Regions from separate parts of the Paenibacillus intestini genome, predicted to be linked through region 1. Evidence: riboswitches for the same ligand, from Rfam matches in the RefSeq annotation. Region 1 holds a riboswitch; the other holds the start of a gene.

Evidence for each region. Region 1 has a riboswitch for thiamine pyrophosphate ahead of J2T16_RS01400 (thiamine phosphate synthase). Riboswitches for the same ligand answer to the same signal wherever they lie in the genome.
Region 2: it holds a riboswitch for thiamine pyrophosphate, as region 1 does, so the genes downstream of both, thiM (hydroxyethylthiazole kinase) here and J2T16_RS01400 (thiamine phosphate synthase) in region 1, are expected to answer to the same signal.

The regions. Positions count from the first base shown of each region.
Region 1 is NZ_JAURUN010000001.1:317,634-321,852, reverse strand. Features, by position in the region: gene thiO (glycine oxidase ThiO) at 1-1,190, opposite strand, end outside; gene J2T16_RS01400 (thiamine phosphate synthase) at 1,268-1,987, opposite strand; TPP riboswitch at 2,247-2,356, opposite strand; gene J2T16_RS01395 (ABC-F family ATP-binding cassette domain-containing protein) at 2,396-3,949, opposite strand; gene J2T16_RS01390 (hypothetical protein) at 4,004-4,219, opposite strand, start outside.
Region 2 is NZ_JAURUN010000015.1:6,236-10,454, reverse strand. Features, by position in the region: gene J2T16_RS26105 (S-layer homology domain-containing protein) at 1-959, opposite strand, end outside; gene J2T16_RS26100 (radical SAM/SPASM domain-containing protein) at 1,209-2,090, opposite strand; TPP riboswitch at 2,320-2,422, shown strand; gene thiM (hydroxyethylthiazole kinase) at 2,579-3,388, shown strand; gene thiD (bifunctional hydroxymethylpyrimidine kinase/phosphomethylpyrimidine kinase) at 3,388-4,200, shown strand; gene thiE (thiamine phosphate synthase) at 4,200-4,219, shown strand, end outside.

The DNA.
Region 1 (4,219 bases):
ATCTCTTCGGCACTCTTGCCCTCTACCATGTCTGCGATCCAGCGACCTGTTATTGCACTAAGCAATATCCCATTACGAAAATGTCCATACGCTGCATACAAGCCCGAAATCCCTTCACATTTGCCTATATACGGCAGCCCATCAGGGGTGGAAGGTCTTATACCTGCCCATGCCCGCACAAAGTCCGCCTCCTTGATTCCCGGAACCCAATAACTTGCCGCTCCAATCAATCGTTGCATACTATTTGCCGATACGCTGTGATCTTTTCTTCCTGGCAAACTGGTTGCTCCGATCCATACCTCTCCGTTTGCTTTCGGAACAATATAGACATCTTCTGCATATACCGTGCGATCGGGTCTGCCTCCAGCCTGATCTGTAGTAAACCGAACGGCCATAATTTCACCTTTCACCGGACTTGAAGGCAAAACGATCCCCACTTGATGCATGAGTTGCTCCCCGTGTAAACCAGCAGCTATGATAATATGTTTGCAACACATCTCTCCCTTAGCCGTTTTAATCCCTTGAACACCATGCTTATCTACGATCAGCTGAACATCTTGAACTCCTTCCAAAATGCGGGCACCCATCATTTCAGCTGACCTCGCATAAGCTCTTGTCAATGACACGGGCAACACTTCGCTCTCCAATGATCGGTAATAAGCGCCGTACGTATCCCGATTCAACCACAACGCTTCTCGTTGCACTGTGCTTCGATCCCACCAAAGTTGCTGCACTCCGGAAGTGGTATTTCGTCTATCCTTGTATTTACTTAGATCACCGTATGAACGAAACGGTGTGATAAATCCGTTGCGCCGTAAGCCAAGATCCATACCTGTTAAAGCGGATATTTGCTCTTTGTGCTTATGAAGTAATTCCCTACTGTCATATGCGGCTTGTGCCATGAGTGGATGAGCAAAATCCTCACTATCTGCTGCCAGCATGCCGGCAGCTGCACATGAAGCTCCGCTAGCAATCTCCGACTGCTCAACAAGCAGTACTTCCTGACCTCGGGATGCCAGTTCAAAAGCAATCGCACAGCCTATGACTCCACCGCCCACAATGATTGTTTCTGCATGAAAGGTTTCTGGTTTCTTAGTTGAAGTTTCGGATAGCGGTAGCCGCTTAAACTTATCTTGTTCACACGATGAGTCGATCACTTCCTCGGGTTGACTCGGTCCTCTCTGTACCATTTTGTCATCTCCTTGTTTGAACAACATTCCGATCTTATTAGGTTGGCGTCATTTCCAACTTTTTGATCGAGAAACATTCACTTCACCGCTTCCACAGCCTGTTTAAGAAGCGCAGCAGCATGAGCAGGGTTTGCATGTTTTAACACACTTGAGATCACAGCAGCACCCCTGGCTCCCGCAGACCTGACGGCCCGAATGTTACCTGGCTGAATCCCCCCAATTGCAATAACAGGCACCTTGACACTGGAGCACACTTCCGATAACGCATCTAATCCCCTCGCTACAGAATCCGGTTTGCTTGAACTTGCGTACACATGCCCGAAAAAAAGGTAATCCGCGCCATACTCTTCGGCAATTCTCGCTTCATGCAACGAATGCACCGATATCCCCAACCGGAGCCTCAAATCATGCTTGTTCTCCGGCTTTACCATTACTTTTGCCCTTTCCAGCATATCTTGGCTCCAATGTACCCCTTGATAAAAATAGCCTGACGAATATAGGTTCGCACCGTTGATTACAATGCGGGAAGCTGGAACACCCGCTTCTGCCATCAATTTGGCCCAGTTAAAACATTCCTGTTGCGAGAGTTGCTTTTCCCGGATATGAATGTAATGCACATAAGGCCAAATATCTTTGGCTGCCTTCAACATGACTGACTGTTCCGCTTTATTCGTAGATATCACATGTAACTCAAAAAAGTCTTGCTCTAGTCCACAGGTTGGTACAGATTTATCTGTCCGCTTGTACCACTGGTCTGTTGAAGTTTTACCTGATTCATGAGCATCATAATCAAACATCAAGGTATGCAATCTCGTTCTCGCTCCTTTCAGCTACAGGCTTGGAGAAGTAGTAATGACAAATATAAAACCAAAAAAGCCACTCCCGTAGGGGAGTGGCTGCGTATAAACAAAGGTTCAGTTCAATCACAAGCGTCTGACAAATACCTGTTAAACAGTTTGATAGTCAAATCTATAACTGTTTATTTGATATTGAACCGCTTGGCATCACGATGTAATAAAATCCTGTTCTTACGTTAAGAATCATTACTATCGTTTTCGCTGAAACGCGCCACTTCCCTACGCTGGTATGATCCAGATCAGGTGCAAAGGGTCCGGAATCGCATTCTTCCATCTCAGCCGCATCGTGCGGCCCCCCCAGTGTTCATATGAAGTTGTAGCCTATATTACCACAACCGGTTTTTTTTGTCATCGTGCTTTTTCGGACCACTCTTCTACATCCCACGTTTTGGTGACCCAGCCTTCATAAAAATCCGGTTCGTGCGATACAAGTAAAACGGTTCCTTTATATTCCTTCAGCGCCCGCTGTAGCTCAGCCTTCGCCGTTACATCCAGATGGTTTGTCGGCTCATCAAACAAGACCCAGTTGCTCTCACGCATCAATAGTTTGCACAAACGGACTTTGGCTTGCTCCCCCCCGCTCAGCATGTTAAGCGGACGCGTAATATGCTCATTTTTGAGCCCGCAACGTGCAAGATGTCCTCGCACCTCGTTCTGCGTTAGATGTGAAAACTCGTTCCATACATCATCGATCGGTGTAATATTCCCGGCTCGCACTTCCTGTTCAAAGTATGCCGTCTCCAAATAATCTCCAAGAAACGTTTTTCCGCTTATTGGCGCTATTTTACCCAAGATTGTTTTAAGCAGTGTTGATTTACCTACCCCGTTACACCCCACAATCGCGATCTTTTCACCACGTTCAATCGTCATGGTCATCTTAGGTAGTAATGGATACGTATAACCGATCTCAAAATCAATACCTTCAAAAACGGTTTTGCTGCTTGCGCGGGCATCCTTGAACTTAAATGTTGGTTTTGCTGCTTCGTCTGGTCGATCAATTCGCTCGACCTTTCCAAGTTGTTTTTCCCGGCTTTTCGCTCGACCAGAGGTCGAAGCTCGAGCTTTGTTTCGTTGAATGAAATCTTCCTGCTTTTTGATGTATTCCTGTTGCTTCTCATAGGCATCAATATGCTGTGCTTTCTGCATATCCGCCATTTCAAGAAATTTCTCATAGTTGGCCGCATAACGCGTCAATTTTGCAAATTCCAGATGATAAATGACATTAACCACTTCATTCATGAACTCTGTATCATGGGAAATCAATAGAAAAGCATATGGGTAGTCTTTCAAATATCTAGTTAGCCACTCAATATGCTCTACATCCAGATAGTTTGTCGGCTCATCCAACAAAAGGGCAGTGGGTTTCTCCAACAACAATTTTGCAAGCAGGACTTTCGTACGTTGTCCACCACTGAGAGCTGCAACATCCCGATCAAGGCCAATTGCATTTAATCCCAAACCGTTTGCCATTTCTTCCACTTTCACATCAATCAGATAAAAATCGCCCTGTTCAAGCTGTTCCTGAATATCTCCCATTTCTTCAAGCAACTGCTCAAGTTTGTCTGGATCGGCATCAGCCATCTGATCCGTAATGGCCATCATTTGCTTCTCCAGTTCCAGTAGCGGCAAAAAAGCATCTTTAAGCACATCACGAATGGTCTTGCCTGGTGTTAACTTCGTATGTTGATCCAAATAGCCATATCGAACTTTTGGCGTCCATTCCACTTTACCGCTATCCTTAAGCAATTTTCCGGTGAGAATATTCATTAGGGTTGATTTTCCGGCACCATTAGCCCCAACCAGACCCACTCGTTCTCCAGCAAGCAGACGAAACGAAACATTTTTAAATAACGTACGGTCTCCAAAATTGTGACTGACGTTCTCTACTGACAATAAACTCATAAGATGAGACTGCTCCTATCTATATACATTACTTTTAGTTCACGTTCCAAAACCCTATTCTAGCACAGGTTCAGTCTTTTCTGAAAGTAATGACACTTGCGCGAAGCAATCATATTCGAAATAACCTCTGGCCGCTGCCTGTCTTGCAGTTGTAAACACCTCTTCAGCACGAAAACCGGGGTTACAGGTGGCAGGATAATGATATTTTATGCCTGTTTCGGGATCAATCCCGCCAATGATCGCTGTTTTTTTGACTAGCCGGCCTCCACC
Region 2 (4,219 bases), on a different contig from region 1:
GTGTCTTTCAGAATTACACCTTGAGAACCAATCGTGACATTACCAGTTACGTTACCCAAAGTGTATGTGCCTGGAGAAGTAAGGTTTTTGCTGGAAGTTTGTTGACCTCCTCCATTATTTCCACCTGTGTTGTTATTATTTCCATTATCCCCGGTAGAGCTATTGTTGCTACTGTTACCTTTATTGCTGTTTTCAGAAGGCTTCGTTGTTTCTGGTTTTGTGGGGTTAGAGTTGTTTGTATCTTCGTCTGTCTTCGCAGGAATCATAATATTATCATATGTAGACTTATTCATGACAAACTCATAAGCAAGTCTTGCTAATGCTTGTCGATCCGCTACACCCGTTGGATTAAACGTTGTTGTTCCGTCTTTCCGAACAATACCTTTAATAAATCCGGATTGATATGCGAGTGACACAGAATCCTTCGCCCAGTCTGATACTTTATCCAAATCAGCGAGCTGTGGCTTTGTTGTTTGAGTTGGTGCGTTCTTTGTTTCCCAGCCGAATGCTCTTACGAAAAATACAGCCAGTTCCTCTCTCGTAACTTTTTTATCTGGAGAAAACGTATCCTTCGAGGTTCCTTGGGCAATACCAGATTGAACGAGTGCAGATACATAGCCAGAATACCATTTGGATTGCTCCACATCTTTAAAGGAACTAGCTACAGTAGAGTCAGGCTTTAATTGAAGCGCACCCACCATAATCTTTGCCAATTGAGCACGTGTTACTGAATCTGAGGGTTTAAATGTTCCATCCGCAAATCCAGCTAAAATACCTTTTTCAATTAACTTCGTAATTTCTGTTTTGGCATAGGAGTGTTCAACATCCTTAAATGACGTTACAGATGATGGGGCCACTTCCGCCGAGGCTAGCAATTGCATAGAAAACATAGAGGCAATCAATGATGTAGAGAGTACTGCTGACAACTTTCGATTAAACTTTTTCCATTTTAAATTCAAAACTCGACACACTCCTCTTAAACGTCCGTTATTAACACAAAAGTGTAACTTTTGAACTACTCCCCCTTTTATGATCAGTAGGATAATAATACCATGTATATTTATAAAAACAAGATTAATAGACTATCATTTTACATAATAGTTGAAATCATGAATCAAATGGTGCCTATTCTTTCCTAATAATAAATAAAAAAATGTGCTACTCGGAATATTACCGAATAACACACTTGAGTTATCTGTCGTATGATTTTAGGCTCCTGCTCCAAAGCGCTGCCGGTATCCGCATTTGCGGCAAAGTTCTTCTACAGCTTCCCGTTTGGAAAAACCGTATACCAGATTGTTCGCACGCTCTCCATCCACAATATCGGAAAAAGACTTTTCATGGATGTTTCCAAGGTTGATGACACCTTCTCCATCCAAACAGCATGGAACCACGGTTCCATCAACCAGCACAGCTGCCTGACTGCGTAATGCATGACAAAAACCTTTGCCATCATCTTCAGGTGCATCGAGGCTTGGCCATTGGAATTCATGGTCCTGATTCAGGTATACGTTGGGTGCAATTTTCACGCCACTACCCGCAACCACCTTTTCTTCAATACGGAAGTCCAGATTGAATTCCTTTTCCAGCACCTCAAGCGTCTCCCGATTGCGATTCATCTGAGCATTGGTGAAGTTATCCTGAGTCAGATTCCATAGTCTGAACGAGACAATGACGTTATGTTTCACCGCTTCACGAACAAAAGACAAGATGTTATGCAAATATCCGTCACGATCCGTAGAACCTTCATGGCCGTCAAAGCTGTGCAGCGAGAAATTCATCTGTCTCAGTGCAGGTTTGCCCAATAATTTATGCTGTGTCTTTGGCAGTAGCGTACCGTTGGTCGTAATGTTCACTTTAAATCCCTTGGCATGAGCCATATCCAGCAACAGGTCAATTTTGGGATGAAGCAGCGGTTCCCCTTTGACGTGCAGGTAAATATGTTTTGTGTGTGGTTTGATCTGATCCAATATATTATTAAAGACTTCAGGGTCGATGAATCCTTTGGCTCGCTTCGTTTGTGGACAAAAGCTGCATGCCAGATTACAGATACTCGTAATTTCAATATATACTTTCTTGAACGTTTTCAACTCAGGGTCCCCATTCTGCCGGGAGGAACAACGGTCCTGCCCTCATTCGTAGTACGGCCATATGAGCCAATCCCCATTATATCGGGTTCACGAGCTAAGGTAAATCAGAATAGCGGATCAGTAACAAAGTCCAGTGTATTTTTCATCCCTATTTCAAGGCTTAAATCCTCGCCCTATTTACATTAAGTCAAGATGGATATATGCTGAGTACATAACTGCATATCTTGTACATTTGCACTGGGGGAGCCTTGCGGCTGAGACGAATACGACGATTCGGACCCTTTGAACCTGATCTGGATTATACCAGCGGAGGGAAGTGGAGCGGCTTTTATTGGCAGTAGGGGATCTCTATCCTAGATGGGGATCAACTTCAGTTCAAACGTATAGCTCTGCTCATTTCTCCGGAAATGGGTGGGGCTTTTTTGTATTTCAGCCAGTCGTCTCGCTCATAACCATATCCATCATTTGAAAATAAGGAGGTCATTTGGATGTCTTATCTTGAACGTGTACGTTCACTCAATCCTTTGGTTCATAATATTACCAACCTTGTGGTTGCCCCTTTTACCGCAAATGGTCTGCTTGCCCTCGGAGCCTCTCCGTTTATGGCCTATGCTCATGAAGAAGTCGCTGACGTCGCTCGAATGGCTGGCGCGGTGGTTCTGAACATCGGCACATTGGATGAAAAGGTCGTTCAAGCGATACGTCTAGCCGGACAATCAGCCAATGCACATCATGTGCCTGTTGTCCTTGATCCTGTTGGTGCAGGAGCCACGACATATCGCACCGATACGGTACAGATGCTGGTTCGTGAGCTTCGTCTTACCGTATTAAGAGGCAATGTCGCCGAAGTGGCTCATGTCATTGGTGTGCCATGGAATATCAAAGGTGTGGATGCGGGAGTTGGCGAAGGAGACCGGATTGACATTGCCGAGCGGGCAGCGCAACAGCTTGACTGTATTGTCGTTATTACGGGCCAGTACGACATTATTACAGACGGATATCATACTTTCCTCACAAGCAACGGACATGCATTGCTCACCCAAGTTACCGGGGCAGGCTGTCTTCTCAGCTCAGTCATTGGTGCTTTTGCTGCGATTGCCGAGCCGGGGCGCGACATGCTGAACAGCGTGGTGGAAGCCGTCTCAACCTACGGTATAGCTGCCGAACAGGCCGCAGCACGAACGGCTCATCAAGGGCCGGGCAGCTTCCAGATTGAATTGTTAAATCAACTGGCGCAGGTGACACCTTCGCTGTTCTCCGAGCATGCACAAATCCGTCAGATTCGTGGAGGTGTGTGATGAATATTGCTCAAGCGTTAACGATTGCCGGGTCTGATAACGGCGGCGGTGCAGGAATTCAGGCGGATCTCAAAACCTTTCAGGAACTTGGTGTATACGGCATGACGGTCATTACTGCAATCGCCGCGCAGAACACTACAGGGGTTCAAGGCGTGTTTCCGATTGATTACGACGGCATTGCCCAGCAACTTGATTCAACGGGAGTCGACTTTCAGCCGCGTGCCCTCAAGACAGGTATGCTGTATAGTGCCGAGATTATTCGTCTTGTTGCGGCAAAATGTCAGCAATACGACTGGTCAAATCTGGTTATTGATCCCGTGATGGTTGCCAAAGGAGGTGCACCTCTGCTCCAGCAGGAGGCTGTGCAATCACTTGTGGAAGATCTGCTGCCTCTTGCTTTGGTTATCACACCTAACATTCCCGAAGCCGAACTACTTATCGGGAGTTCGATTCGGAACCTGAGTGAGCGCGAGGAAGCCGCAAAGCAATTGGTGCAGATGGGTTCAACATATGCCTTGATTAAAGGAGGACATGATACGGGAAGCGGTACGGTTATCGATGTCCTGTATGACGGGCATTCCTTTCATTATTTGGAGAACCTTCGTGTTATGACACGTCATACCCATGGAACCGGCTGCACGTTCTCTGCTGCCATTACGGCGGAACTGGCGAAGGGTGCCCCTATTCTGGCTGCCGTTACGACCGCGCGAGCATTCATTCAGGCAGCCATTGAAGATGAGCTGGGATTCGGGGCCGGGCACGGGCCAACGAATCACTTTGCGTACCAGCGCAGACAGCGGGGTGAACGCTGATGCGCAGATGGGATGCGGA